Regions from separate parts of the Ruegeria sp. BHSB058 genome, predicted to be linked through region 2. Evidence: riboswitches for the same ligand, from Rfam matches in the RefSeq annotation. Region 2 holds a riboswitch; each other region holds the start of a gene.
What was found. Region 2 has a riboswitch for cobalamin ahead of bluB (5,6-dimethylbenzimidazole synthase). Riboswitches for the same ligand answer to the same signal wherever they lie in the genome.
Positions count from the first base shown of each region.

Region 1 (10,242 bases), on a different contig from region 2:
GACCAAGCTGCTTGGCTGTGCCAGCAAGATCTGCTTCCTCCCCGGTGACGATCTGCTTGCGCAGGTCTTCCGCCGCTTGCCGCAGACCGCGAATGGACGTTTCGAGCGACTGCAACAAATCAGCCGTCCGGGCGATCCTCTCTTCCGGGGTAATCATCGTCATATGTGCGTCTGACCTCATGCGTGAGTTGTTCCGCACGAGAGAAACGAAAAACGGCCACCGGATCAGATCCGGAGGCCGCCGCCCACTTCTTCTAGCATGACACAACCTATACGAGAGAAAGGTCGCAGAGTCAAGAATTTTCGCAACAGCTGCAACGGGTTGCGTACGGCGCGGGTTAAGGAAACACTAACGGCAGCCCCGGTCACGGCAAATGATAGGACAGGAACCTCTCCGTCCCCTCGCCATTGTGGCTCCATCTCGCCCGCACCCCGAACACCTCGGAAACCGTCTCCAGGGACAACGCCTCGGCAGGCGCGCCAAAGGCGACCAGCCGCCCCCCGGACAGTACCGCCACCCTGTCACAGGTCATCGCCTGGTTCAGATCGTGCAGCGCCATCACCGTTGTCACTTTAAGCGCGCGGACACAGCTCAGGATCGACAGCTGGTGGTGAATGTCCAGATGGTTGGTCGGTTCATCCAGCAGCAGCAGCCCCGGCTGCTGCGCCAGCGCGCGGGCAATATGCAGCCGCTGGCGCTCTCCACCCGACAGGGTTGCCCACTCCCTGTGCGCCATCCCGGCCATGTCCACGGTCCGCAGCGCCTTGTCGACCTGCCACGTGTCTTCCGCCTGCCAAGGCCGCAGGGCCGACAACCACGGCGTGCGGCCCAGCTCCACCACCGACCGCGCACTCACCCGCTCTGTCGTGTCGGCCTGTTGCTCGACAATGGCGACACGCCGGGCGATCTGCCGCCGCCCAAGCGCCGACAGGGGATCACCGGCCAGTTCGACCTGCCCCGAACTCGGGCGCACCAATCCCGCCAGCAGGCGCATCAGGGTCGACTTGCCCGACCCGTTGGGACCGACCAGCGCCAGCGTCTCACCGGGGTCCACGTCAAAGGACACACCTGACAACAGGCGCTTGCCGCGCACGGCGTAACTCAGGTCTCGGGCCTCGATCCTCATCGCGCGCTCCTTTGTCCGCGCACCAGAATGACGGCAAAGGCTGGCGCACCTATCAACGCAGTCACCACCCCGATGGGCAGGACCTGACCGGGGATGATGATGCGCGACACGATATCCGCTCCAATCAGGAACACGGCACCGATCAGGGCGGCGGTCGGGATCAGGCGGCGATGCCCCGGCCCCACCAGAAATCGCGCGGCATGCGGGATCACCAGCCCGACAAAGCCGATGGACCCCACGATCGATACCATGACCGCCGTCGTCAGCGCGGTGGCAAGGATCAGCACCGCCTGCACCCGCCGGACGGGTATGCCCAGCGACGCCGCGGAATCCGAACCAAAGGTAAAGGCATCCAGCGCGCGGGCGTGAAAACGGCAGATCAGCCAGCCGGCAAAAGCCACAGGTATCGCAAGATACACATCCGGCCAGCGCACCCCGCTCAGGTTGCCCATCAGCCAGAACATGATTCCGCGCGCCTGATCGGCATTGGCGGATTTGGCGATGATGAAGGCCGTCATCGCGTTGAACAGCTGCGATCCCGCAATCCCCGCCAGAACGATCTGCGCCGTTGCCGCCCGTCCGCCACCCGCACCCGCCGCACGGGCCAGGATGGCAACGAACCCAAAAGCCAGCAGCGCACCGTTGAACGCGCCAAAGGACAGGGACAACGCGCCGCCGCCCAATCCGGCGATGGTCACCGCCACCGCCCCGGTCGAGGCCCCGGCAGAGATGCCCAGAATATACGGATCGGCCAGCGCGTTGCGCAGCAGCGCCTGCAGCACCACACCCGCCACGGCCAGTCCCGCGCCGCAGGCCGCGGCGACCAGCGCCCGTGGCAGCCGGTAACTCCACACGATCCCCTGATCGATCGGATCGACGGCCAGACCCGCCCCGGCCAGCTTGTTGGCCAGCACTGAAAACACAAGCTCGGGCGCAAGCGCGGTTTCCCCGATCATCGCGCCCGCCAGAACCGCCGCAACCAGCACCGGCACGGCAAGGCACACGGCCCCCAGTACGTGCCGGGCGATTGCGGCGATCTCGCTCACTGGCTGTTACCGCCGCTGCTCAACTCCTCGGCCAGATCCTCCAGCGCCGGAATTGCGCGTATGGTGGCGTCCATGGCCTGTGCGTCCATGATGACGATGCGGTCGTTCCTGACCGCATCCATCCGGCTGGCCACCGGGTCGTTGCGCAGAAACTCCAGCTTTTTCTCATAGTCATCGGCGGCAAAGCGGCGACGGTCCATCTTGGCGATCACGATGACGGTCGGATTGGCCTTGGCAATGGTTTCCCAGCCCACCGTCGGCCATTCCTCATCCGTTTCGATGACGTTGCGGATGCCCAGCGCGTTCATCATATATCCCGGCGCGCCTTTCTGCCCGGCCACGAACGGATCGCTTTCCATCTCCGGGGACGAGAACCAGAACACGGCGGACACGTCGTCAAGTTCCACCGCCTTCGCCCTGGCAATGGCTGCGGCCTCGCGCGCCCTGTAGTCCGCCACCAGTTCCGCACCCTTCTCGGACGCCCCAAAGACAGCGGCCAGTTCCTCGATCCCCTGATACAGCGTATCGGTCGAGAACATCTCGATCCGCGTCCCGTCACTGCCGACCGAGTTGTCCTTGCCGACGCAATCGGCGGGCATCACATAGGTCGGAATGCCCAGTTCGTGAAACTGTTCGCGCGTGGCAACGATGCCTTCGGGGCCGACATGCCATTCATATTGCGCCGCCACCAGACCGGGCCGCCTGGCAACCACGCTTTCAAAGCTGGGGTCGTTGTCGGCCAGACGCTCCACCTTGGCGTTCACCTCGGCAAATTCAGGCAGAACCTCGTTGAACCAGACCGAGGTTCCCAGAACCTGCTCGCCCAGCCCCAGCGCATAAAGCACCTCGGTCGCGGCCTGACCGACCGTGACCGCCGACGCCACTGGCGCCTCGAACGTCACCGAATGGCCGCAGTTTTCGATGGTCAGCGGAAAACTTTCGCTGGCGGCCACACTTGCCGCCGACAGAGACAGGGAAAGGCCCACAAGGCCGGTACGCAAAACCATGATGATCGATCTCCATATGTCAATGACCGGAGAACGGGTGAAAGGGCATTGACCAAAGCGACAGTCGCATTTCGTCTTCTGTCGGTGCAGGGCGGCGCACGGCCCCCCGGCAGGATCCTTTGGCAACCTCCCCGGACAACCCCGTCCGGTGTGTTTCGGTTTTTACCGGCAGGTCTCCTGACTGACGGGTCGTCGCCTGTCCTGTCTTCCCAGACCTGAAAGGCCCAGTGACACGAACGGACAGCGCTCGCCGCCTACAGTTGCGGGGGCAGTTCCGGTTGATGCCGCGCGGCACCTCGGATTCCCTCTTAGCCCTTTCGGGACCGGTACCGCGCGCTTAGTGCAATCCTTACGGTGCGGCAAGAAAATTCTGCGCGCGCCCGGGCTAGCTCTGCAAAAGGTTCAGCACCGCATCGCGCTCTGACAGAACCAGCAACAGCGCCAGATCACCGGGCTCGACCCGATCCAGGATCATCCTGCTGGCCTCGACCGGCGAGGCCGCGCGCAGAACCTGATCCTCCCGCAGCCCGCATTCCGTGGCGGTCTGCCGGATCAGCGCCGGAATCTCGCCCAGCTCACGCCCCCGCAGATACCCTTCCAACTCGGCGGCGACCACCACATCCGGTTGAAACCCCAGCGCCGTTCTGGTGACCTCCCGGATATCCTGGTCCGACCGATCGCCCGCATGGCTCAGCACGATGAAGCGCCGCTTTGCCGACAGCCCGCCCAGCGCCTCGCACACGGCCGCAATCGAATGTGGATTGTGGGCAAAATCGACAAACACCCGCGCGCCGTTAAAGGCGAACTCGTTGCACCGGCCCGGATTGTCACGGGCATCGGGCCTGAACCCGGCCAGCCCGGCGCGAATGGCCTCAACCGGGATCTCCATCGCACGCGCAAGGCACAGCGCCGCCATCGCGTTCAGGATGTTATAGCGCGCCGCACCCCCCATGGTCAGCGGCACATCGCGAACCGATTGAATGACCTGCTCGGCCTGCCCATCGAAGAACACGATCTCTTCTCCACGCAGGAACGAACAGCACTCTCCCCGCTCGCGGGCGCGGCGGATCAGATCGTTTTCCGGGTCCAGCGAGAACCACCAGATCACACCCGGCGTGGTTTCCGCCTCGTCCCGCACAAAGGGATCATCCGCGTTCAGGACCAGAACACCGCCCTTCTTCAGGGCGCGGCGCACGGCAAACTTCGCCTGCGCCAGTTCCGGCACCGTGTTGACGCCGTACTGGCCCAGATGATCGTTGGCCACATTCGTCACCACCGCGGCCGAGGCCGCGCGGGTCGGCAGCCCCCGGCGCAGGATGCCACCGCGCGCCACCTCAAGACAGGCGATCTCAAGCCGACGGTCCCGCAACAGCATCCGTGCACCGCCCGGCCCGGAATAGTCGCCCCGGTCCAGGATATCGTCCCCCACCCGCACGAACTCGGTCGAGGTCAGCCCCGCCACCCGGCCCGACGCACGGGCAATCGCCTCCAGCAGACGGGTCGTCGTGGTCTTGCCGTTGGTGCCGGTGATGAAAGCGACGGGAATGTTGTGCAACGCGCCCCAATCCACCGCGTCGGGCGAGGGCAACGCATCCCAGGCCCATGTCCGGCTGCCCGCGCCGTGACCCAGCGAGATCTCGTCATCGTCGCACAGGATATCGACGCCGTGCTTCTCCGCCGCCTTGATCAGCGCGATCAGGGCCGGGTTGGCCTCACGCTCCATGACGCCCCTGAGGTCGGCAACCATCGCCTCGAAATTTCCCGAGGCCGCCCCCGTCAACTCCGCCGCACAGAAATGCCAGGCGGTCTGGGCCGCAAATACCGCCGAATACAGCTGATCCATCGGCGCGGAAATCGCCAGGTTCACGCCGCCGGTGAACGCCCGCCACGCCAGCGCCTCATCCTGCCAGCCCAGCGCATCCAGCACGCGGCGCGCATGCACCTGCCACAAGCCGGTGACACGCTGCGCCAGATCACCGTCGAAAAACACATCGACAACCGCCCCCGGACTGTCCCACATCAGGCCCGGCCCGGTCAGCCGGCGCGCGTCGTCCACACGAAACAGATCGCTTTGCGCGCAGGTGATGGTCAGCGCGGTTTCAAGCGCCTCTATCCTGTCCATGTCGCCCCCTCAGTCGGAGTCCTCACCAACATCCCGCGGCAGCCGCACGCCGCGTTCATCCCGGATCAGCGCCTGATCGCTGTCAAACAGCTCCTCGAACGCGCCGGGAACGGGTGCAGGCGCCGCCGCACTCGCCTCGGCAGACTCGGCATCCTCATCCGAATTGAAATAGATGATCTGCTTCCAGCACCGCGCCGTGTCATCACCAAAGATCACCAGCACGTCGCCTGGTGCCGCCATGTCCAGCGCCGCGTTGATCGCCTCGACCTCGTCGGGAATGACGCTGATCGCCTCCTCGGCAACTCCGCCCGACATCAGGCCCGATTTCAGCATCTGCGGGATTTCGTCATGGCCGCGCCCGCGGCGGTTGTCATCGGCCTTGCAGATGAAATGATCGAAATGCCCCGCCAGCGCCTTCGCCGCATCCGCCACGTCCTGATCGCGCCGGTCACCGGGCATCGAGACGACGCACAGCCGCCTGCCCTTGACATCCATCCGGTCGGACATCGCGCTCATCGCCGCCAGCGCCGCCGGGTTGTGCGCATAGTCCAGGATCACCTTGAAGGGATGCTCGTCAAACACGTTCATCCGCCCCGGTGCCTGGAAATAGCTGGTGTCGAAGGTGCGCAACCCGTGCCGGATATTGTCCAGATCGACCCCGAAACTATAAGCCATGGCTGCCGCGAACATGGCGTTCTGCACGTTGAAGATCGCCTTGCCCTCAAGTGCTGCCGGAATCAGATGCGACCACAGGATCGGGATATGCAGCCCGTTGTCATAGATGGTCAACATGTCGCCATTCATGCCCTGTTCCAGCACGATGGCCTTGCCGCCCGCCTGAATATGCTCCTTCACCAGGCTGTGGCCCGGATTGGTCGTCACGTAAAAAATGGTCTTGGCCGGCGCATAATCGGCCATTTTCAGACAGTTGATGTCATCGGCGTTCAGCACCGCCGTGTCGGTGGCGCTTTCCACCACCACGCGCTTGACCACCGCCAACTGCTCGACCGTGTCGATGCCGCCCAGCCCCAGATGGTCGGCCGAAACGTTGAGACACGCCGCCACGTTCGAGCGCTGATAGCCCAAACCCGACCGGACAAGCCCGCCGCGCGCGGTCTCCATCACCGCGAAATCCACCATCGGATCGCGCAGCACGATCTGCGCCGATTTCGGCCCCGTCATGTCACCCTTGACGCTCAGCTTGCCATCCACATAAACGCCGTCCGTCGAAGTCATCCCGACAATCTTGCCGCTGGCCTTCATGATATGGGCCAGCATCCGCGACGTCGTGGTCTTGCCGTTGGTTCCGGTGATCGCGGCAATCGGGATGCGGGTCTGCTGGCTGGCCGGGAACAGCATGTCGATCACCCGTCCCGCAACGTCGCGCGGCTGGCCCTCGGACGGGGCCACGTGCATGCGGAAACCGGGCGCCGCGTTCACCTCGACGATCGCGCCGCCGATCTTCTTGTAGGATTTGGTGATATCGTCGATCAGGAAATCGACGCCGCCCACATCCAGCCCCACCGCCATGATCGCGCGCTCGGCCATGTCGCGATTGTCGGGATGCACCACATCCGTCAGGTCGATGGCGGTGCCGCCGGTCGACAGGTTCGCCGTCGAGCGCAGATAGAAAATCTCGCCCTCGGGCAGCACCGTTTCTTCGGTCACGCCCGCATTCTCCATCAGGCGCCTGGCCTGAGTGTCGATCTCCAGCATGGTCAGCACCTTCTCGTGCCCGATGCCCCGGCGCGGGTCCAGGTTCACGATGTTGACCAGCTCGGCAATCGTGTGCTTGCCGTCGCCCACCACATGGCCCGGCACCCGCTTGGCCACCGCAACCAGCTTGTTGTTGACCACCAGCATCCGGTGATCGAACCCGGTAATGAAGCTTTCGACCAGAATGGCGCGGCTGCGTGAATGCTCCTTGGCCTCGGCAAAGGCGGTCTCGACCTCGGATTCCGAATTCAGGTTGATCGACACGCCGCGCCCGTGATTGGCATCCAGCGGCTTGACCACCACCGGAAACCCGATCCGCGCCGCCGCCTTGGCCGCCTCGCGCGCGGAATAGACCATGCGCTGTTGCGGCACCGGCAGGCCCAGATCGTTCAGCAGGTTGTGGGTGTCTTCCTTGTCACAGGAAATCTCCACCGCGATATGCTTGGTTTCCGAGGTGATGGTGGCCTGAATGCGTTTCTGGAACTTGCCATGCCCGAACTGCACCAGCGAGCCTTCGTTCAGGCGGATCCAGGGAATGTCGCGCTCCTCCGCCGCCCTGACCAATGATCCGGTCGAGGGGCCGAATTCCTTGCGCTGCGCCCGCAGGACAAAGCTGCGCAACTCGTCGTCCCAATCGAACTCGGGATCGAAATCGTACTCCAGCTGCTCTTTCAGCTCCTGCGGCAGCAGATGCATCAACAACCGCATCGCCAGCTTTCCGGCGGCCAGCCCCACGTCGCGCTGGCGGTATTCATAGACCATGTTGTACTGGCCCGGCTGACCGGTGCCGCGGGTCCGGCCAAAAGTCACGTCCGAGCCCGCCACGTTCTGCACCTCGATGGCGCAATGCTCCAGCACATGGCCCAGCCAGGTGCCCTCATCCTCGCGCAGGCGGCGGATGAACCCGCCGGGTTCGCGATAGGAACAGCCGTGCTCGGCCAGGCCGGGCAGCGCCGCAATCAGGGCGTCGATAAACGCAGGCCCGATACGGGCCGATGGCCACTCTTCCAATATTCCCAGATCAATGACATGCCGAATGACCGGAAAACTCGCCCAGACATTCGGGCCCACAAAGACATTGGTCGAGACGATTTTCATGAGGCTCCCCGTTTATCAGATTTTTATTCCCCCCCGGCGGCGGCCTTTTCCCCGGACACTTCCGGCAGGGTGCAGAACGCCAGATGCTCATCCGGCGGAAACGCCTGACGAGCCGTCAGGTCATAACGGCACCCTTCGCCCAGAACGTCAAGCCGAAGTCCAAGCAGGCTCAGCGCCTCTCCGGCGCGCGCATCCCACATTGACGAATGGCTGAGATGGCTGGCATCGACCACCGTGACCGATCCGCTGCCCACCACTTCCAGCACGTTGTCGGGTCCGATGAAGGCCGCCGTGTCCTCGTCGATACCCAACCCGATCAGAAAAGGGTTGAAGGATGAGGCGGTTAGCAACCGCCCCAGCCGGTTGCGCTGGGTGAAATGCTGATCGATGATGACGGCGTTGGTCAGCCCCATTCCCGGCGCCAGCGTGATATTGCCCTGCGCGGGGGCCGCGTTGCTACTGCCTCCGGCGACCATGTGTTCCGACATGATGGATGCCCCCGCCGAGGTGCCCGCAACAGGCACCCCCGCCGCATTCCGCCGCCGGATCTTCTGCGCCACCAGCGTGCCGCCCAGAATCGCCGACAGCCGCAACTGGTTGCCGCCGGTCATGAAAATCCCGGTCGCCCGGTCCAGCATCCCGGCAAAATCCGGGTTGTCGCAATCGGCCCGGCGCGAGATCGGCAGGAACTCGACCTTGCCCGCGCCAAGCTCGGAAAAGATGCGGTTGTAATCCGGCCCCGTCTCTTCCAGCATCGAGGCGGTGGGGATCACCACGATATCCGCCTTCGGTCCACCCGACATCTCCACGAACCTGCGGTGGATCTGCATTTCCTTCACGCGGTCTTCGCCGCCACCGATGGGGATGATGAACCCGCGCGGGGTGTCTGCAGCAACGGGTGCTGGGCACATGTCGAAAAAACCTTCCAGTCCTGAAGCGGGCAGCCGCCAGAGCCGCGCGGACGCTTATACCTGTTCATACATGCCGCGCCGGGCTATCTGGCCGTTGCGGACATGCCATTCCCCCCGTGCCATCACATGCCGCACCCCAAGGTTTTCGTCAAGAACCACCAGATCAGCGTCCATATGCACGCCCAACCGTCCCTTGCGGCGCAGTTTCAGCAAATCGGCGACATTCGAGGTGAACGGCGCCAGCGCCTCGGCCAGCGGCACCCCCATTCCCACCAGCGCGGCCAGCGTTTCCGGCAAGGTATCCGACAGGCCGATGCCAAAACGGGTCAGGTTCCCTTCGCGGTCAAAGGCAGGCAGGCATCCGCCGCCATCCGAGCTGATGGTGAACCGCTCCATCCGACCGCCCGCGTCGCGAAACCGCACAAAAGCCTCCGCAGCCGAAATTCCGGGCTCGACATGATCATCGGGAAAGGCGGTGGCGTCGATGTAACAGCCATGCCGGGCCAGCGCCACGGCCTGCTCGAACAGCGGTTTGTTGCGGTTGACATGGGTCGGGTTGAACACCCGCGCAGGGATTTCGGACGTGGCAATCGCCTGTTCCAGCATCGACAGCCCCCGCTCCCCATCGCCCATGTGGCAATGCACGATCCCCGCCTTGCCGGTCATCAGCCCGGCCACATGCGCCTCGCTGGCGATGCGCAGCACCTCGTCCAGCGTCGGCTGGCTCGAGCGGTGATCGCTGATCGCCAGCTCCCCCACCCCGATCACCGGATCAAGAAACACGATATCGCCCCGCGCCGACCCGGTCAGCGTGGTCAGCGGCACATGATACCCCCCGGTATGACACCAGGCCGAAAGCCCTTCTTCGCGCAACCCATAGGCCTGCTGCACCAGCGTCTGCGTATTCCGCGTCAGGTCATCCGTACCCAGAACCCCGACAACCGAGGTCACCCCGGCGCGGGTAAAGGCCGACAGCATCATCGGCGGCACCCGGCTGGCCGGCCCGGTTTCGCCGCCACCCCCGGTGATATGCGCATGCGCATCGATCAGCCCCGGCACAACCGGCGCGCCCTCGGCATCCATCACCTCGGCCGTCAAAGCTTCCGGTATGTCGGGCAGACCCGCTCCCAGATAGACGATGCGCTCTCCGGCGATGACGATGTTGCCGATGCCAACCGGCTCGGGACTGTGGATCAGGGCGTTCTTGATGACGGT
Region 1 is NZ_JBXWSF010000004.1:7,490-17,731, reverse strand. It holds gene AC2FNB_RS01625 (hypothetical protein) at 1-163, opposite strand, end outside; partial or broken gene AC2FNB_RS01620 (ABC transporter ATP-binding protein) at 617-1,127, opposite strand; gene AC2FNB_RS01615 (FecCD family ABC transporter permease) at 1,124-2,173, opposite strand; gene AC2FNB_RS01610 (ABC transporter substrate-binding protein) at 2,170-3,180, opposite strand; cobalamin riboswitch at 3,331-3,523, opposite strand; gene AC2FNB_RS01605 (Mur ligase family protein) at 3,566-5,302, opposite strand; gene cphA (cyanophycin synthetase) at 5,312-8,116, opposite strand; gene AC2FNB_RS01595 (cyanophycinase) at 8,140-9,027, opposite strand; gene iadA (beta-aspartyl-peptidase) at 9,082-10,242, opposite strand, start outside.
Region 1: another riboswitch for cobalamin. It lies ahead of AC2FNB_RS01610 (ABC transporter substrate-binding protein); the one in region 2 lies ahead of bluB (5,6-dimethylbenzimidazole synthase).

Region 2 (10,242 bases):
ATCTCGAAGATGGACGCGGTGGTGGCGACCTCGCGCAAGACCGCCGGGTATCTGGACCGGGACGCGCGCGTGATCATGCACGGGATCAACCTGCAGGATTTCACCCCGCCCAAGGATCGCGCTGCCGTGCGGGCGCAACTGGGACTGCCCGACGGGATATTGCTGGGCTGTTATGGCCGCATCCGGCACCAGAAAGGCACGGATGCCTTTGTCGATGCGATGATCGATCTGTGTGGGCGGTTCGACGATGTATCGGGCATTGTCATGGGCCGGGCGACCGAGCAGCACACCGGCTTTCTGAACGATCTGAAACAGAAGGTCGCAGACGCCGGGCTGGCCCACCGCATCCTGTTCAAGCCCGAGGTCACCGTGGACCGGATCGCGGAATGGTATCAGGTGCTGGACCTGTTCATCGCCCCCCAGCGATGGGAAGGGTTCGGCCTGACCCCGCTGGAGGCGATGGCCTGCGGTGTGCCGGTGGTGGCCACCGATGTGGGCGCGTTTTCCGAAATCGTGACCGACCCGTCGCTGGGCCGCGTCGTGGCCCCGAACAACATCCAGGCGCTGGCCGGCGCGGCGGCGGAGATGCTGGCGGACCGCGATTCTCTGGCCCGGTCCGGAGTGACGGCCCGCGCCCATGTAGAGACGCATTTTGATATCGAGGGCGAAGCAAATGCGCTGGTCGAGGTCTATGAGGGCCTTCTGGCCGGGGGCTGAGACACAGCGCCACGCCTCAAATTGACGTCAGGGACGCAAATACGCCGCCTGCCCCCTTTCTTCTGCGACAAAGGGTGCTATGAACGCGCGTCCTTAACTCAGGAGACAAGACATGGGCTATCGCGTCGTCGTCGTCGGCGCCACGGGCAACGTGGGCCGCGAAATGCTGAACATCCTGGCCGAGCGCCAGTTCCCCGTGGACGAAATTGCCGCTTTGGCAAGCCGTCGTTCGCTGGGCACCGAAGTCAGCTTTGGCGACAAGACGATCAAGACCCAGGACTTGGCCACCTTTGACTTTACCGGCTGGGACATGGCGTTGTTTGCCGTGGGTTCGGCCGCGACCAAGGATTACGCGCCCAAGGCGGCAGCGGCGGGCTGTGTCGTGATCGACAACTCGTCGCTCTATCGCTATGACCCGGACATTCCGCTGATCGTGCCGGAAGTGAACCCGCAGGCGATCCACGACTATTCCAAGAAGAATATCATCGCGAACCCCAACTGCTCGACCGCGCAGATGGTGGTTGCGCTGAAACCGCTGCATGACCGTGCCAGGATCAAGCGCGTCGTGGTGTCGACCTATCAGTCGGTGTCGGGAGCGGGCAAGGAAGGCATGGACGAGCTGTGGGATCAGACCAAGGCCGTCTACAACCCGATCAACGAGGTCGAGCCGAAGAAGTTCCAGAAGCAGATCGCCTTCAACGTCATTCCGCATATCGACGTCTTCATGGAGGATGGCTCGACCAAGGAAGAGTGGAAGATGGTCGCCGAAACCAAGAAGATCGTCGACCCCAAGATCAAGGTCACCGCGACCTGCGTCCGCGTTCCGGTCTTTGTCGGCCATTCCGAGGCGGTGAACATCGAGTTCGAGGAGTTCCTGGACGAAGACGAGGCGCGCGACATCCTGCGCGAGGCACCCGGCATCATGGTGATCGACAAGCGCGAGGCCGGTGGCTATGTCACCCCGGTGGAATGCGTCGGCGATTTCGCCACCTTCATCAGCCGCATTCGCCAGGATTCGACCATCGAGAACGGCATCAACCTGTGGTGCGTCAGCGACAACCTGCGCAAGGGCGCGGCGCTGAACGCGGTGCAGATCGCCGAGCTGCTGGGACGGGAAGTTCTGAAGAAGGGGTGAAGCTCCTTCGGATTGGGAATGTCAGGGGCGCGGAAACCGTGCCCCTTTTTCGTTGACCTGCCTGCGTGACCGACTAATGTCCGGCCACCTTTCGGTGCCCGCCCGTGCGGGAGAATCGGGAACGCGGTGCAAACCCGCGACGTGCCCAACGCTGTAAGGGGGACTGTGCGGACATGAACCACTGGCCTTGGCCGGGAAGGGGTTCGCGCGGGAAGATCCCGAGTCAGAAGACCGGCCGGAAGGGATGGCGCAGCCTGCGTGGACGGCGGGCGGCGCGGGACCATCCAAGGGGACTCCGATGGCCATTACCACCGAACCGGCGCTGATGGCGCCCGACGCCTTTGACAAGGCGAGCCGCGAAGCGGTTTATCGAACCATCCTCAACCGTCGCGACACCCGCGGGGATTTCCTGCCGGACCCGATACCCGAAGACCGGTTGAGCCGTGTCCTTTTGGCGGCGCATCACGCGCCATCGGTGGGATTCATGCAGCCGTGGGATTTCCTGATCCTGCAGGACCGTGATATGCGCCGGCAGGTGCATGAGCTGTTTGCCAAGGCCCATGCTGAGGCCGCGCTGATGTTCCCGGTCGAGCAGCGCGACACTTATCGCAAGCTCAAGCTGGAAGGTATCCTCGAGGCGCCGATCAACATCTGCATCACTTGCGACCGCAGCCGCTCCGGGCCGGTGGTGATCGGTCGCACTCATATACCGGTGATGGACATGTTCTCGTCGGTCTGTGCGGTACAGAATTTCTGGCTGGCGGCACGAGCCGAGGGGCTGGGGGTGGGCTGGGTGTCGATCCTTGACAATGGCGCGCTGAAAGAGGTGCTGAACCTGCCTGCCGAGGTTGTACCCGTCGCATATCTTTGTGTCGGGCTGGTCCGTGGTTTTCACGACAGGCCGGAACTTGAAAAGGCTGGTTGGCTGCCGCGCCGCGCGATCACCGACCACGTGCACTTTGGTCAATGGGGGCAAACCGGCGGTGATGCAGAGCTGACCGGGCGCTTGCGCGCGGACCAGGCATCAATCGCAGACGGAACGTTCCTGTCGCGGCGGCTGGGCTGATTTCCAGAAGCGGTTCGGGCGTCGAAGATCGGCGCCCGGGTCACTCAGACCGGTTCGAACTTTCCTTTCGCAGGATCATAGCTCTGCAATCCGCCTGCGCCGATGTCGGTCCACAGGCCGTGAATGCTGAGGCTTTTGGCCTCGACGGCGGAGGCGACGAACGGGAAGGTCATCAGGTTTTCCAGCGAGGCCACCACGGCCTGTTTCTCGAACTGGCGGGCCTGTTCGATGTTGTCCTTGAGATCGGCAACCAGATCGTATTTCGGTTTCAGGATATCCATCCAGCGCCCGACGAAGCTTTCCTTGGCCTCAAGCTGTGGCGCCTGCCCCTTGCACATGTCGATACAGCCCTGAACGCCACCACATTGCGAATGGCCCAGCACGATCAGATGCGCGACCTTCAGCGCGGTGACCGCATATTCGATGGCCGCGCTGGTGCCGTGGTGATCGCCATCGGGCGCATAGGGCGGTACCAGGTTGGCAATGTTGCGGTGGATGAAGAATTCGCCCTGATCGGCGCCGAAGATAGATGTGACGTGCACCCGGCTGTCGCAGCAGGAGATCACCATGGCGCGCGGATGCTGCCCTTCGTTGGCCAATGTGCGGTACCAGGCCTCGTTCTCGGCATAGGTCGTGGCTTTCCAGCCATGGTAGCGCTTGACCAGATAATTCGGCAGAGGTTTAGCGAAGTCCATTCCAGTAAATCCCCAAGGTTTTCTGTGCTGCAGCGTGATCTAATCCGAATTGAAACAAAATTCGAGACATTATCCACTTTTGCCGAAACCTTTTGCCAACCACTGTGGCGCGAGGATGCGACCGTGCCGTGGGGGTGCGACTTTATTGGGGTGAACGTGGTGGAGAAAGTGATCACACTCGTTCAGAGGGAAACCGTGCGACTGGATCCGGACCCTCTGGGAAATCTTTACGATCAGCTGGGCGATTCGGGCGCCGAGGATGTGGTATGCCGCGCCATCGAAGAGCTGGCCCTGCGGCTGTCGCGATGCGAACTCATGTGGCGACAGCGGGATTGGCTGGGTCTGCGCAAGGCCGCACGCTCGCTGGTGGCGATTGCCGAACAGGTCGGCATGACGGCGCTGACCCGCGTGGCGGGAGATGTGTCAGAAGCCGTGGATGCCGGAGACCACGTCGCCGCCAGCGCCACGCTGTTCCGCCTGATCCGGGTCGGCGAGCAGTCGTTGGTTGCGGTTTGGGACCAACGGCATCTTTCGATCTGAAATGGCTTGCAGGTGCCCCGGCGCAAGGTAGTCTGGCCGCACCTCAACCAAGCGAGCCGTTCATGCCCCTGTCTTTTGCCCCTCCCTCCGACCACGCCCTGCACCTGCATGTAATCGAACAGGCCGCGCTTGATGCCTGGCTGGATGCGCAGGACAGCGAGGTTCGGGGTTGGGTAGCGTCCAACGGGTTCACCGGCGCACTGGGACAGGCGCTGTTGGTGCCGGGCCGCGAAGGCGCGGTGCGATTTGCGCTGGCCGGGTACGGCGACGCGACCAAGCGCGCGCGCAAGCGGTTTCCGCTGGCCGCCGCCGCCGAAAAGCTGCCCAAAGGCAGTTATCGGATCGTCTCGGGGCTGGCCGATCAGGATACCGCCAACGAGGCGCTTGGATGGCTGCTGACCGGATACGCCTTTGACCGTTATGCCGCGCAATCGCCGGCCAAGGCCACGCTTGTCGCCCCCGAAGGCGTTGACGCCACCCGGATCGAGGCCATTGCCAATGCCGAAACGCTGATCCGCGATCTGATCAACACCCCGGCATCCGACATGGGGCCGGACCACCTGCAATCAGCGGCCGAGGGGCTGGCGGCCGAGTTCGGGGCGCGGTGCGAGACCATCATCGGCGACGACCTGTTGGCCCGGAATTTTCCGATGATCCATACCGTAGGGCGCGCCGCCGGGCAGGCCCCGAGGCTGATCGAGATGACCTGGGGCGACAGCGGACCCAGCCTGACGCTGGTCGGCAAAGGGGTCTGTTTCGACACCGGCGGGCTGGACCTGAAACCTGCTTCGGCCATGGGGTTGATGAAAAAGGACATGGGCGGGGCGGCCAATGTGCTGGGGCTGGCGCGAATGATCATGGCGCTGGCCCTGCCGATCCGGCTGCGGGTGCTGATCCCGGCGGTGGAAAATTCGGTGGCCGGAAACGCATTTCGCCCCGGCGATATCCTGACCTCGCGCAAGGGGTTGACGGTCGAGATCAACAACACCGACGCCGAAGGGCGGCTGGTGCTGGCCGACGCGCTTGCGCTGGCGGACGAGGGTCAGCCGGATCTGGTGATCTCGATGGCGACGCTGACGGGTGCGGCGCGCGTGGCAGTCGGGGCAGACCTGGCCCCGTTTTATACCGACGACGACGAGGCGGCGCAGGTGCTGGCGCAGGCCGCGTCAAAGGTGGCCGACCCGGTGTGGCGGATGCCGTTTCATGACCCTTATGAAGAACTGATCGAACCGGGCATCGCTGATCTGGACAACGCACCGTCGGGCGGGTTTGCCGGATCGATCACGGCAGCGCTGTTCCTGCGGCGGTTCGTGACCGCCAGCCGGTACATGCATTTCGACATTTTCGCCTGGCAAAAATCCAAGGCTCCGGGGCGCAGCAAGGGAGGGTTCGGGCAAGGCCCCCGCGCCCTGCTGGAGGCGCTGCCAGACCTGCTGAAGTCATGAGCGTGCAAGGCATCCATGTTCCGGTCGCCGATTTGCTTCGCCGCCCCGACGGCCCGCGCGACCGCCAGTTGCTGTATGGCGATGTGGTGACGGTCAAAGAGGTCACCGGCGACTGGAGCCGGATATTGTCGGAAAAGGACGGCTATCCCGGCTGGGTCCGGTCGGAGGTGCTGGGTGATGCGCAACAACCCACGCACTGGGTCGCGGCACCGGCCACGCATGCCTATTCGCGGCCCGATATGAAAAGCGCTGAACGTGTTTGCCTGAGTTTCGGAAGCAGGCTGGCGGCCCGCTCGGAAACCAATGGTTTTATCGAAACCGACGCGGGGTTTGTGCCTGCGGTTCATCTGGTCGGGATCGGCACGAAATTCGACGATCCGGTTTCGGTCGCAGCGCTGTTTCTGGGTACGCCCTACCTTTGGGGCGGCAACAGCCGGGCGGGCATCGACTGTTCGGGGCTGGTGCAGGCGGCCTTGCTGGCGTGCGGCATCCCCTGCCCCGGCGACAGCGGCGATCAGGAACGCGCCCTGGGTACGGCCCTGCCCGCCGGAACCGCACACCGGCGCGGCGATCTGTTGTTCTGGAAAGGCCATGTCGCCTGGATGGCCGATCCTGAGACCTTGCTGCACGCGAATGCGCATCACATGGCGGTGCAGTACGAACCACTGGATACGGCAATTGCCCGAATCGAAGCGCAGGGCGACGGCCCGGTCACGGCCCACAAAAGGCTTTAGTCGGTATCGATCGCCCGGATCAGCTTGCGTTCCAGCACCCGCAGAACCGTGCGCAAATCATGGCCGCGTTTCAGGATGCGCCCGTCCATTCCCACCACCGAATACAATCCCTGCCGCTGGCGCATACGGGGATGTTTCTCTACGCGATAGATCGGATGTTCGGCAGTGCGCCGAAAGATCGAGAAGACGGCCATGTCACGCAGGTTCGAGATGCCGTAGTCACGCCACTCTCCCGCAGCCACCATCCGGCCATAGACAGAGAGGATCAAAGACATTTCGCGCCGGTCGAACGCGACCTGCATCTGGGCCGGACCCGCAGCAAACGGGCTTGGAGGCTGCATGTTCATAAACTCAGCCTTGCCAAATTTTTTCGCCAAATCAAGTCTGCAAAGCGGCAATCCCGGTCTGTTGAGGCGGCGAGAGCACGTTGCCGACATGGGCGATCAACTGCTTTTGGGCTAGAATGCAGGTTGGAATGCCGTCCGCCCCGAGCGATCTTGCGCGCCGGTTGCAAAGGCTGTTTTCTGAAGTCCACGCCAGCACACGAGGTCTCGGCCAAATGGCAAATAATGAGGAAAACGAATCCCGGCTGCTGGTGATCGTCACGCCGAGTTTCAACATGGCTGCAACGATGAGTTTCGTGGACCCGTTTCGCGCGGCTAACTACTTGGAAGAAAAAACCTATTTCAGACAACTGTGTTGCACGGATCGTTTCATCAGCGTGGCCAGTTTCTTGGTTTAACGACGGGATGGCGCCGAGCGACATGCGCAAGGTGGCGCTGCGGCCTGCAGACTAGAAGTTCTCGACCCAGGGCCGGATATCCAGCTCGTTCGACCATGCGGAGCGGTCCTGATCAATCAGGTGCATGTATTCGCGGGCAATGGCGTCGGGGTTCAGCATGCTGTCTGGGGCGTCCGCCGGTTCGGCCCGCGCGGCGCTGCGGATCGCACCGTCGATGTTGACCCAGACCACATGGATGCCCTTTGGATGCAACTCGCGCGCCATGGATTGCGCAAGGCCCCGCTGGGCAAACTTGCCCATCGCAAACGGGGCCGAGTGGGGAAACCCCTTGACCCCGGCCGAGGCGCCGGTGAACAGGATCGTGCCCCGCCGGCCATCCGACAAGCCTTGCATCAGCATGCGTTTCGCCGCGAAGTGACCCAGAAGGAAGGCACCAAAGGCCGTCACCTCGATCGCCTTGCGCACGGCCTTGGGTTCGAGGTCGGCAATCGGCCCGCGCTGGCGGGCAGAGGGGTTGTAACAGGCGACGCGCAATTCCCCCGGAATGGACTCGACCAGTTCGGCGACACCGTCGGCATTCGTGCCGTCCAGTTCGTGTGTTCTGGCATGGATTTCGGATGCCAAGTCCTTGAGATCGGACGTATCCCGCGCGGCCAGATGCACCGCGTAACCGGCATGGGCCAGTTCCCGGGCAAAAGACGCGGACAGGCCGGTACCGGCGCCGATGATGAGTGCAGAGGATTTGGACGAAGGTTTTGCCATGGCGGATTCTCCTGCTCTCACCATGACAGGTCGCCCGTGCCTGCGCAAAGCAAATGCAGCGGGTCAGCCGCCCAGCATGACCGCTTCGACCCGGCGGTTGCGGTCGCGGCCTTCGGGCGTCTGGTTCGAGGTCAGCGGCGCGAGATAGCCGGCGCCTTCGGCCTCGAGCCGTTCGGCATCGACGCCATGATCCGCCACCAGCCGGTCGCGCACCGCCTGGGCGCGGCGCTTGCTGAGGGCGGTGTTGCCCTCAAGGGTGCCGACATCGTCGGTATGACCGACCAGTGCGATGCGCAGCTTGGGGTTTTCTGCCAGCAGAGCGGCCAGTGTTTTCAGTGACGCATAAGGCCCCGGCCCCAGCGCATCGGCGCCGGTCTGGAAATCCAGATCTTCCAGGATCGCGTGACCATTCAGGCGCAGATCGGCCAGCAACCCTTCGGAGCTGTCCTCGGTTTCGTAAACGACAAACGGAGCTTCGGCCTGAATATCGGCCGGCCCCACGCTGATCACCTGCAGATAGGCGTCAGGGGGATTGCGGCTGATCAGCAGGCTGAGCGCCTCGTCCCCGCGCACCGCCGAGACAAAGCGATAGTCGCGCAAGGCCACGTACATGTCCGGGTTCGAAACCACCTCGGTGCCAAAGCGGAAATCGAATCCGCCGCATTGGGACGATTGGCAATCGAGCACGATCTCATAATCCTGCGCCCTGATTTGATCCCGCATCGGCGTGAGGATCTGCAGCGTGGTCCGTGACCCCGAGCGAACACGCCAGGTACGGCGATCAACCCTGCCCTCGAACGTGCGGGATGGCACGGTGTTGCCGTCAAACACCCCGACAGGCAGATCATAGCTGTCCAGAGCACTGATCCGTTCGGTCAGTTGCTGCGCGCCGCTGGGCAACGTAAGTTCCTGAGCGGAGACCGGAGCAGCCATCAGGGCAAGACAAAGGGCGAAAGGGCGGATCATCTGAATTGCGAATGATACTCGTCATTGGGCACCATCGCAGTTGCGCTGGCGACGCGGTTGGACATGTTGAAGAAACCCGCCACGTTGGCGATGTCCCAGATATCGCGGTCGGAGAAACCGACATCGCGCAGGCGCTGGCGGTCGGGTTCCTCGATCTCGGCGCTGGCGGTGGTCATCTTGGCGGCGAAATCCAGCATGGCGCGCTGGCGCGCATCCAGAGGCGCGACGCGATAGTTCATAACCAGCATCTCGCCCAGCTTCGGGTCGCCGGACAACTGGCGCACCGCCGCGCCATGGGCCACGAGGCAGTAGAAGCATTTGTTGATCGAGGACACGACGACCGCGATCATCTCACGTTCAAGCTTGGAAAGCCCGCTGTCGCCCAGCATCAGGTCGTTATACATCGCCGTGAACGCGTTGAGCTTGGCGATGTCGAACGCGTTGGCCCTGAGTACGTTGGGCACCATGCCCAGCTTTTCCACGCAGATATCGAAGTATTTCTGCGTCTCGGGCGGCAACGGGTCCACCATCGGCAGGTCAAGCGCGGTGGGTTGGTTCGGATCGGTCACGATTGTCTTTCTCCCCTCAGACAAGCTGGCGATAGTGATACTCTGCGACAAGGTTCATGCCGAGAGAGCGGTAGAGGGCGTTGGCCCCTTCGTTCGCCTTGGTGCAGATCACGCTAAGGGTCTGTGCGCCGTTGTCCATCGCCCAAAAGGCCGCGCCACGCATGGCCCATTGGCCCAGGCCCTGCCGGCGCTGGTGCGGCAGGATTTCCAGGGCATGCACCATTGCAGTTCCATCATGAATGGCGACAAAGCCGGTGCCGCCGGGCTTGTCGCGGTGGCGCATCAGCAGGCCGGTCTTTGGCCCTTTGGCGCGGTCCATCACGGCCAGCCGCGCGGGGCCGATGCCACCCTGCGCCCAGATTTCACGCATGATCGCCAGCGGTTCCCACAGGGTGAAGACGGTGACGCGGGGGATGGGGATATCGGTGAGGTGTTCGACCGGACAGGCATAGATATTGACCGGATCGAACTTTTCATAGCCGCGCGCCGCCAGTTGCGCATCCAGCGCCTCGTCACCGGGACGCAGACAGAACAGGCGTTTTTGACCCAAAGTCTGCATCGCCGCCTCGGCTGCGTCGATATCGGCCTCGGTGACTTCGCCGATCCTGCTGGCCGCGGACACGCGCGAACCGGCCCCCTGCGCCTCGCGAAGCATGAATGGCCCCGACCGCGTGAATCGGACAGCGGGCCAGGTGCCGTCGACGACCTCCGCCCAGTTGATGCTCAAAGCTCAAGCTCCTGCGCCAGACGGGTCATCGCCGCGTCGACGCGTGCACCGTCGGTGCCCCGGATCACGATATTGGCGCCAAAGGCCCCGTTCACCTGGAACGGATAGCAGCCGATGGTCAGGTCGCCAAAGGCGTTGGCCAGT
Region 2 is NZ_JBXWSF010000006.1:69,570-79,811, reverse strand. It holds gene AC2FNB_RS02870 (glycosyltransferase family 4 protein) at 1-717, shown strand, start outside; gene AC2FNB_RS02865 (aspartate-semialdehyde dehydrogenase) at 830-1,852, shown strand; cobalamin riboswitch at 1,928-2,106, shown strand; gene bluB (5,6-dimethylbenzimidazole synthase) at 2,151-2,918, shown strand; gene AC2FNB_RS02855 (carbonic anhydrase) at 2,963-3,613, opposite strand; gene AC2FNB_RS02850 (hypothetical protein) at 3,764-4,153, shown strand; gene AC2FNB_RS02845 (leucyl aminopeptidase family protein) at 4,216-5,598, shown strand; gene AC2FNB_RS02840 (C40 family peptidase) at 5,595-6,332, shown strand; gene AC2FNB_RS02835 (DUF2794 domain-containing protein) at 6,329-6,679, opposite strand; gene AC2FNB_RS02830 (hypothetical protein) at 6,808-7,074, shown strand; gene AC2FNB_RS02825 (SDR family NAD(P)-dependent oxidoreductase) at 7,126-7,836, opposite strand; gene AC2FNB_RS02820 (OmpA family protein) at 7,900-8,802, opposite strand; gene AC2FNB_RS02815 (peroxidase-related enzyme) at 8,799-9,371, opposite strand; gene AC2FNB_RS02810 (GNAT family N-acetyltransferase) at 9,388-10,098, opposite strand; gene AC2FNB_RS02805 (competence/damage-inducible protein A) at 10,095-10,242, opposite strand, start outside.

Region 3 (10,242 bases), on a different contig from region 2:
AGCCGGTTCGGTGATCGCCCGACATTTCGATGCCGGTGAATGGACCGCCATTCCAGGCCAGTCGACCTTTTCCCTGGCAGCGGCGCGTCTGGCCTGGCCCCTGGAAGACACCCTGACATTCGGGCTGCATGCCGCGCCCCTGACACGTCTGCGCCCGCATCTGGCGCGGGGGTTGCGGGCGATTGTCCTGTTGCGCAACGGCGCTGCGGTGGCGGAACTGGCGACTTACCTGACCGAAACCGGCTTTGCCGACACCACGCTGCACATCCTCGAAGCGTTGGGTGGCCCGCGCGAGCGCATGCAGAAAGCCACGCTGACCGAAGCCTTGCTTGGCACATTCGCACATCCGATATGTGTCGCGCTGGAGGTGGCGGGCGCGGGTTTGGGCGTGCCCATGGCATCCGGAAAACCAGACGATATTTTCGAGACCGACGGGCAGATCACCAAACGCCCCGTTCGGGCGCTGACGCTGTCGGCGCTGGCGCCACAGCGGGGCGAACACCTGTGGGATATTGGCGGTGGCACAGGCTCGATCAGCATCGAATGGCTGATGTGCGATCAGACGCTGACCGCCACCACGATCGAACCGCGCGCCGACCGGGCCGACCGCATTCGCCGTAACGCCGACGCGCTAGGACAGGACCGCCTGAACGTGGTGCATGGCACCGCGCCGGATGCGTTGAGCGGATTGCCCAGACCGGATGTGGTTTTCATCGGCGGAGGGCTGAGCACCGCGCTTTTGGATTGGCTTGCCGCGAACCTGTCCAGGGGCACTCGGCTGGTCGCCAATGCGGTGACGCTGGAAAGCGAGGCGCTGCTGGCGCAGTGGCATGACAAGCTGGGCGGCGATCTGCTGCGGATCGAACTGGCGCAATCCGCCCCGCTCGGGCCGCGACGGGGCTGGAAATCGGCCTATCCGGTAGTTCAATGGAGCGTGACGCTATGATCGTTGCGGGGCTTGGATTTTCATCGACGGCAACGGCTCAAAGCCTGCGCGACGCCTATGACCGGGCCACCAAAGGGCAAACCGTCGCAGCCTTGGCAACGGTGGCGGACAAGGAGGGCCATCCTGCCCTGATCGAATTTGCCGCAACCTCTGCCCTGCCCCTCTATTTCGTTGCGCCTGCCGATCTGAGCGGCCAGCGCACGTTGACCTGCTCGTCCCGCAGCCGCGCCACTTATGGCACCGGAAGCGTGGCCGAAGCTTCTGCCCTCGTCGCCGCCGGAACAGGTGCCCGACTGGTTTCACCCCGACAGATCTCGACCGACCGCCTGGCCACCTGTGCGGTTGCAACTGGAGAGCCTAAATGACCGTTCACTTCATTGGCGCCGGACCGGGCGCCGCCGATCTGCTGACCCTGCGCGGGCGCGATATCATCGCCTCGTGCCCGGTCTGCCTTTATGCCGGGTCGCTGGTGCCCGAAGAAATCCTGGGCCACTGCCCCGAAGGTGCAAAAATCGTCAACACCGCGCCGATGGATCTGAATCAGATCATGGCCGAGATCGAAATCGCCCATCAGGCGGGCCACGATGTGGCGCGGCTGCATTCTGGCGATCTGTCGGTCTGGTCCGCGATGGGCGAACAGATCCGCCGCCTGAAACAGTTGGGCATTCCGGTCAGCGTGACGCCCGGCGTTCCTTCGTTTGCAGCCGCGGCGGCGGCCTTGGGCACCGAGCTGACCCTGCCCGGTCTGGCGCAATCGGTGGTGCTGACCCGCACGCCGGGCCGCGCCTCGTCGATGCCCGCTGGCGAGACGCTGGAAAACTTTGCCCGCACCGGCGCGACGCTGGCCATTCACCTGTCGATCGGCAATCTGGACAAGGTCATCGCCGATCTGGCCCCGCATTACGGAGCGGATTGCCCGGTGGCCGTGGTCTATCGCGCCAGCTGGCCGGACCAGCGAATCATCCGCGCAACGCTCGACACCCTGAAAGAAGCGCTGGACGCGAGCATCTCGCGGACCGCGCTGATCTTGGTGGGGCCAGCGCTGGCCGGCGAAGGGTTTGACGAAAGCTGCCTCTATTCCAAGGAATACGACCGGCGCTATCGCCCGCAGAGCGCGGACAGCCCGTGGTCGAGCTGGAGTCATGGCGATGACTAACCCGCCGGGAGTTCTGATTTCGGCGCCCTCGTCGGGTACCGGCAAGACGACGGTGATGCTGGGCCTGCTCAGAGCGCTGGCCGAGGACGGGCTGACCGTTCAACCGTTCAAGAGCGGGCCGGATTACATCGACCCGGCCTTTCACCGCGCGGCGGCGGGGCGTTCCTCGTTCAACCTGGACAGCTGGGCGATGGGCGAACCGCTGCTGGGCGCGATCTCGGCCCAGGCCGAGGGTGCGGACATCGTGGTGGCCGAAGGGTCGATGGGCCTGTTCGACGGCGTTGCCAAACCGGGCGAGCTGGGCCATGGGTCGAGCGCCGAAACCGCACTGCGGATGGGTTGGCCGGTGGTACTGGTTCTGGATGTGGGCGGTCAGGCGCAATCGGCGGCGGCCACGGCGCTGGGGTTCCGGATGTACAACCCTGACCTGCCCTTTGCCGGGGTGATATTGAACCGCTGCGCCAGCCCCCGACATGAACGCCTGACCCGGTTGGGGATGGAGCGTGCGGGTCTGCCGGTGCTGGGCGTACTGCCGCGCCGGGGCGATCTGACCTTGCCTGAACGGCATCTGGGCCTGATACAGGCGGTTGAACACCCCGATCTGGAAAGCGCGATTGCCGGTTACGCGGCGTTTTTGCGCGAACATGTGGATCTGGAGGCAATCAAGGCGGCGGCTTCATCAAGTCCGCAAGGGTCCTCGGCGTCGGCGCTGCCATTTCCCCCGGCGCAGCGCATCGCATTGGCGCGGGACGAGGCCTTTTCCTTTACCTATCCGCATTTGTTGGAAGGCTGGCGCGCGGCGGGGGCCGAAATCCTGCCGTTTTCTCCGCTGGCGGATGAGGCGCCGGCGGCGGATGCCGATCTGGTCTGGCTGCCGGGTGGTTATCCCGAATTGCATGCTGGCAAGCTGGCAACAGCCGACACGTTCCTGACCGGTCTGCGCAAACATGCCGAGACAAAGCCTGTACACGGTGAATGCGGCGGTTACATGGCCCTGGGCGAAGCACTGATCGACAAGGATGGGGTAGGCCACAAGATGGCCGGGCTGTTGGGTCTGGTCACGTCTTATGAAAAACGCAAGTTCAATCTGGGATACCGCAAGGCGCGTCTGATTGCGCCGATACCCGGACATGGCGCGGGCGCAATGTTGCGCGGGCACGAGTTTCACTATTCGTCGATTGTCGACCAACCGGACGCGCCGCTGGCGCAGGTCTTTGACGCTGAAGGGGTCGAAGGCCCTCAAACCGGCTCGGTACGCGGCAACGTTACCGGCACCTTTTTCCACCTGATTGCGGAGGCTTCGACATGAGCGGCTTTGTCTCTTTCATCGGCTCCGGTCCCGGCGATCCGGAACTTTTGACGCTCAAGGCGGTGGACCGGCTCGGCAAGGCCGACGCGGTGCTGTTCGATGATCTGAGCAGCGGTCCGATCCTGACACACGCGCGCGAGGATGCCGATCTGGTCGGTGTCGGCAAACGCGCCGGTCGCCCCTCGCCCAAGCAGGACCATGTCAGCCGTCTGCTGGTCGATTATGCCCAGACCGGACAGCGTGTCGTACGGCTGAAATCCGGTGATGGTGGTCTGTTCGGTCGGTTGGAGGAGGAAATCGTCGCCCTGCGCGAGGCCGGTATCGACTATGAGATCATTCCCGGCATCCCGTCGGCCATCGCGGCGGCGGCGGCGGCGGGCATTCCGCTGACCCGCAGGCTGACGGCGCGGCGGGTGCAGTTCGTCACCGGCCATGATGTCAGCGGCAAGCTGCCTCAGGATCTGAATTTACCTGCCTTGGCCGATGCTGGCGCGACCACCGTCGTTTTCATGGGCAAGCGCACGTTTCCATTGCTGGTCGAGGCGCTGAATGTCCACGGGCTGCCGCTCGACACCCCGGCGCTGATGGCCGAATCCGTGTCGACGCCGGACCAGAAACTGCAACGCGCAACGATCGGAGCATTGGCGGAGCAACTGAAATCAGAGGTCGGCACCGCCCCCGCCCTGATCCTTTACGGCCCGTTGGCGGAGTTCGGGGATGTATGAGCTGAACCTGATTGGCATCGGCACCGGCAATCCCGATCACGTCACGTTCCAGGGGGCAAACGCGATACGGGCGGCGGACCTGATCCTGATCCCCCGCAAGGGCGAGAACAAGGCCGATCTGGCTGGACTGCGGGAGGAGATCATCGCGCAGGTGGCGGACGCGGCACCTCAGATCGCCTATTTCGATATCCCCAGGCGCCGCGCCGATAATGGCTATTTGCGCGGCGTGGACGAATGGCACGACGCCATCGCACTGCGCTGGCAGGAGACGATCGCCGGGTTTCCGCAGGCCCGGCAGGTGGCGCTGCTGATCTGGGGTGATCCGTCGCTTTATGACAGTTCGCTGCGAATTGCGTCGCGGCTGGACCCGCAGCCGGTCACACGGGTGATTCCCGGCATCACGGCGCTGCAGGCACTGACGGCCGCCCATGCGATTCCGATCAACGACATCGGCGCGCCCTATGTCGTCACGACCGGCCGCCGCATCCGGGACGAGGGCTGGCCTGACGGTGCCGACAAGGTTGCGGTCATGCTGGACGGCGAATGCTCGTTTCAAAGCCTTGATATGATGGCGTTCGACATTTGGTGGGGCGCGTATGTGGGCATGAAGGAAGAAATCCTGGTCAAAGGCCCTCTGGCGGACGTTGCGGACAAGATTCTTGAAACCCGTGCCCGGGCACGCGCCGATCATGGCTGGATCATGGACATCTATTTGCTGCGCAGGCGCGAAAAATGACCGAATGGGTCGCAAATGGGAATTGCGCGAACGACTGCATCGCGGCTAAATGAAAGGGTCTGGTCCTGCCGGAGAATTCCGGTGCTAAGAGGGAATTTGGTGCGGCCATCCCGGTGGTCAAATCCAAAGCCGCCCCCGCGACTGTAAGCGGTGAGCTTCTGTTCAACCAGCCACTCCCGGAACTGTCCCGGGGGGAAGGCGAACAGAGGCACCGACCCGCAAGCCAGGAGACCTGCCAGGCAAGAAACGAAACACCGGCCGTCGGGTGCGGCGGCTCAGGAGGACTAAAATGACGACCAAAACGCTCAAGGCATCTGCTGCCGGTTCGGCCATCCTTCCGGCTCTGTTTGCTGTTGTTCTGGGTCTGGGGATCATCACCCTGACCGGCCATGTTCAGGCATCCGCCCTGCACGACGCCGCTCATGATGTGCGCCACTCAACCGGCTTCCCCTGCCACTGACCCATGTTCAGTCGCATTCTGACCAGCGCGTTGTTCGCTGGCGCTGCAGCAGGGCTGATCACCGCCCTGCTGCAGCTCGTATTTGTGCAGCCCGTCCTGCTTCACGCTGAACTCTACGAGTCCGGCGAATTGGTGCATTTCGGAGCAGCCGCCGTTTCGGCACATCCGGATCTGCCGGGGTTCGACCTGATGCGCGATGGGCTGAGCATCGTGTTCACCATGCTGACCTATACCGGCTATGCGCTGGTGCTGGTGGCCCTGATGTCGATGGCAGAACGGATGGGCCATGAGGTCAATGCCCGCACCGGCATCCTGTGGGGGTTGGCGGGCTTCATCACTTTCCACTTCGCGCCCGGACTGTCCTTGGCGCCTGAGGTGCCCGGTGTGGCCTATTCCGACATCACCGCGCGCCAGATCTGGTGGACCGGAACCGTGGCAGCGGCAGGTGTCGCCATGTGGCTGATCGCGTTCGGTGGCAATCTGATCAGCTACCTGATCGCGACCGTGCTGCTTTTGGCGCCGCACCTGATCGGAGCCCCCGAACCCGACAGCTTTACCGGCCCGGTTCCGACCGAACTGGGCGCCCTGTTCGCGGCGCGCGCCTTTGGTGTCGGTATGGCCGCCTGGGTTCTGGTGGGCACGTTTGCCGGATATTTCTGGCAGGCCGAAGGAAAACGCGCCGAAGCCAACGCGTAATCGTTTGCTGATGCATCCCGCCGGGCCAGACGCCCGGCGGGATTATTTATATCAAAAGGATTCGAGATGTTCCGATCTCTCGCACTTTTCGGCATCGGCCTGATCTTTGGCGCTGGCGCAGGTTTCGTGACGGCGGCGGGTTATGGCGTGACATTTGAAGGCCACGATCACGGCGACCCGGCCCAACACGGCGAAGCCGGTTCACATGATCATGCCACAACCATAAATTTTTCATCGGGCGCGGACGCACCGGGACTTGAGGTCATGCTTGCCAAGGATCCGATGGCCGGTTGGAATCTGCATGTCATTCCGCGGAATTTCCGCTTTTCCCCGGAAAATGCCTCGCTGGCGGACAGGCCGGGCGAAGGCCATGCGCATGTCTATGTCAATGGTGCCAAGCTGGCGCGCCTTTATGGCGAGTGGATGCATATCGACGAATTGCCCAAAGGCGAGGTCGAGATCGAAGTCTCTCTGAACGCCAACGATCACAGCCAGCTGACCGTGGATGACGTGCCCGTCGCCGCCTCGGTCGCGGTTCAGGTCGACTGAATCGCCGGTATCCGCGCGCGCAGGCACAGGCGAAGCCGCCCGCATGGTCGGGCGTCTTCGATCCAGCCCGAGGCGCTGTCCAGATAAGTCTGGCAAGTGGCGGCGATGTCGTCAGCATCCTTGACCGGATCAAGGTCGGAAAAGACATACGAGGCCAGTCCCTGCCCCTGCAACCCCAGGGCAACCGGTTGCTCGCATGCGCTGAAACAGGCGTGTTGCGTAAGTTCGACCCGATCGGAAAGCCCGGCCTTTGCAAGCGCATCTGTCACGGCATCACGCTCGGCCTCGCGATCCCGCGCTCCAAGGCAGCTGGAACAGATCAGCAATCGAATACGTTGGGTGGTCATGTATGGCCCATGCTTGCGTCGGGCCGTTATTGCGGGTTTCGACCTGCATGCGCAAGCCGGGTTTGATCGGATGGACACGGGATTGTGACACCGGACATATGCAAAATCTGGCATCACAGTCTTGTCAAACCAACCGGAGCTGGAACGATGAAACGTCTGTGGACAATCCTTTGCCTTGCCGCCCTGCCCGCTTGGGCCGGTGATCTGGAACCCCGCGAAGGATGGGAAGTTCATCAATCTACCAAGACCTATGAAGATCTTGTCTCCGACACCGCGGCGGCGATCAAGGGCAACGGCCTGATCGTAGTGACGCAGGCGGGGCCGACCAAGGCTGCGGCGGCGCGCGGCATCACCATCCCCGGCAACCGTGTCATGGGGGCGTTCAATAACGACTATGCCGTGCGCGTGCTGGAGACATCGACGGCAGCCATGATCGAGGCGCCGATCCGTTTCTACGTCACAGAAAACGCGGACGGTACCGCAACGCTGTCCTACAAGACGCCAAGTTTCGTCTTTGCGCCCTATCTGGACGAGGGCGGCGATGAACTGGCCGCCATTGCACAGGAATTGGACGGAAAGTTCCAATCCGTGGCGGAATCGGCAGTAAAATAGTCACACCGGCGTGAAGGCGCTTGCACCTTCCTGCTCACTCCGCAATCTGCCTGTCGAAAACGAACGGAGCGTTTGAGATGCAGGAAATCGTGCCCCGCGCAGCGGATCTTTTGGCAAGACGGCTATACGAGGCCGGCTGCCGCCACGCCTTTGGCATGCCGGGCGGTGAGGTTCTGACCCTGGTCGACGCGCTGGAACAGGCTGGGATTCAGTTTCATCTGGCCAAGCATGAAAATGCTGCCGGGTTCATGGCCGAGGGGGTCCACCACCGCGACGGCGCGCCCGCCATTCTGGTTGCTACATTGGGTCCGGGCGCGATGAATGGCATCAACGTGGTCGCAAATGCGTTTCAGGACCGGGTGCCGATGATCGTGTTGACTGGCTGCGTCGATGCGGATGAGGCGCTGACCTATACGCATCAGGTGATGGATCACGCGCAGGTCTATCGCTCGATCACCAAGGGAACCTTCATGCTAACGCCCAACGGGGCCGACATCGTTGCCGACAAGGCGGTTTCCTTGGCAACCCAGGCCCGCCCCGGCCCGGTGCATATCGACGTGCCGATCTCGGTGGCCGATGCGCGCGTTTCGGTTCCGAGATTGCGGCGGCTGGCCGCTGCCGCGCCGGTGACGCCGCAGGGAACCTGCCTGGAAAAGGCCCGCCACTGGATGGCCGAGGCCGAGCGCCCCGTTGCGATCATCGGCCTCGATACGCTTTATGACGGGTCGCACCGGGTACTCAGGGCATTTCTTGAGCATTTCGGAATTCCTTTTGTCACCACCTATAAAGCCAAGGGCATTCTGCCCGAGGATCACCCGTTGTGTCTGGGCGGTGCCGGGTTGTCGCCGCTAGCGGACAAACACCTGCTGCCACTGGTGGAAAAATCCGACCTGATTTTCTGTATCGGTTATGACCCGATCGAAATGCGCCCCGGCTGGCGCGAAGTTTGGGACCCGAATGAACAGCGCGTCATCGACATCTCGGCGGTACAGAACGATCACTATATGCATCAGGCGAGCCTGAGTTTTGTCGCCGACACCGCAGCGACGCTGGAAGCAATGGCCAAGGGCGTCCCGGCACGAGAGACTTGGCCGGACGGCAACCCGGAGCAGGTGCGCAAGGCACTTGCGCTGGCTTTCCCGTCCGACGACGAATGGGGGCCTGCAGCCGTCATCGCCGAGACGCGCGCTGTCATGCCCGGCAATACGCTGGCCACGGCCGACAGCGGCGCGCATCGCATCCTGCTGAGCCAAATGTGGGAATGCTTCGAGCCGCGCGGGCTGATCCAGTCTTCGGCGCTGTGCACCATGGGCTGCGCCGTGCCGATGGCGATCGGGCTGAAACTGGCCGAACCGGATCGACCGGTGATCAGCTTTTCCGGCGATGCCGGTTTCCTGATGGTGGCCGGAGAGTTGGCGACCGCCCGCGAAATGGGTGGAAATCCGATCTTTCTGGTCTTCGTCGATGCGTCGCTGGCACTGATCGAGTTGAAACAGCGCGGCCGTCAGATGGCGAACCGGGGCGTGGATTTCGAACACCACGACTATGCCGCGATGGCGCATGCCTTTGGTGGGTACGGCCACACCGTGCATAACCGGGCCGAGTTGCGGATCGCGCTTGAGGAAGCCGTGCAAGCGGACCGGTTTACGGTCATTGCGGCGGAAATCGAACGGGGGGGCTACGATGACCGTATCTGAAGGACCGCTGACAGGCGTCAAGGTGCTGGACCTCAGCCGCATTCTGGCCGGCCCTACCTGCACCCAGTTGCTGGGGGATCTGGGCGCAAACGTCATCAAGATCGAAAACCCCGCGACCGGGGGCGACGATACCCGTCAATGGGGGCCTCCCTATGTCGAGGATGGCGAGGGAAACCGCAGCGACCTCAGCGCCTATTTCATGTCCGCCAACCGAAACAAGAAATCCGTGGCCATCGACATAGCAACGCCCGAGGGGCAGGTGGAAATCCGGCGGCTGGCAGCGCATGCCGATATCCTGATCGAGAATTTCAAACCCGGCGGGCTGGCGAAATACGGTCTGGACTATGACACGCTGTCCAAAGATCTGCCCGGTCTCGTTTACTGTTCCATTTCCGGCTATGGGCAAACCGGGCCGAACTCGGCCAAGCCGGGATATGATCTGATGGCGCAAGGCTATGGCGGGATCATGTCATTAACCGGCGAACCGGACGGCGCACCGATGAAAGTGGGCGTCGGAATCGCCGACGTGATGTGCGGGATGTACGCCACCGTCGGCATTCTGGCAGCTCTGCGGCACAAGGAACGCACCGGTGAAGGACAACAGATCGATCTGGCGCTGGTCGACGCGCAGGTTGCTTGGCTGATCAACGAGGGCGTGAACTATCTGACATCGGGCCAGGTTCCGCAACGGCGCGGAAACGGGCATCCGAACATCGTACCCTATGACGTGTACGAAACTTCGGACGGGCATGTAATCCTTGCCGTGGGGAACGACAGTCAGTTCAGACGGTTCTGCGGTTATGTCGGGCTGGACGCCCTGCCCGACGACCCACGTTTTGCCACCAATCCGGCGCGGCTGGAAAACCGCGATGCGCTAAACGCGTTTCTGCGACCTGCCTTGGTGCAACGGCAGACCGCGGATGTCATCACCGGCCTTGAGGGATTGAAGGTTCCGGTTGGTCCGGTCCGGTCGCTGGATCAGGTTTTCAGCTCGGATCAGGTTGCGGCC
Region 3 is NZ_JBXWSF010000024.1:22,321-32,562, forward strand. It holds gene cbiE (precorrin-6y C5,15-methyltransferase (decarboxylating) subunit CbiE) at 1-946, shown strand, start outside; gene AC2FNB_RS08520 (cobalamin biosynthesis protein) at 928-1,311, shown strand; gene cobM (precorrin-4 C(11)-methyltransferase) at 1,308-2,102, shown strand; gene AC2FNB_RS08530 (cobyrinic acid a,c-diamide synthase CobB) at 2,089-3,411, shown strand; gene cobA (uroporphyrinogen-III C-methyltransferase) at 3,408-4,136, shown strand; gene cobF (precorrin-6A synthase (deacetylating)) at 4,129-4,872, shown strand; cobalamin riboswitch at 4,916-5,126, shown strand; gene AC2FNB_RS08545 (CbtB domain-containing protein) at 5,162-5,332, shown strand; gene AC2FNB_RS08550 (CbtA family protein) at 5,336-6,028, shown strand; gene AC2FNB_RS08555 (hypothetical protein) at 6,095-6,577, shown strand; gene AC2FNB_RS08560 (DUF1636 family protein) at 6,565-6,924, opposite strand; gene AC2FNB_RS08565 (DUF302 domain-containing protein) at 7,072-7,536, shown strand; gene AC2FNB_RS08570 (thiamine pyrophosphate-binding protein) at 7,614-9,233, shown strand; gene AC2FNB_RS08575 (CaiB/BaiF CoA transferase family protein) at 9,220-10,242, shown strand, end outside.
Region 3: another riboswitch for cobalamin. It lies ahead of AC2FNB_RS08545 (CbtB domain-containing protein); the one in region 2 lies ahead of bluB (5,6-dimethylbenzimidazole synthase).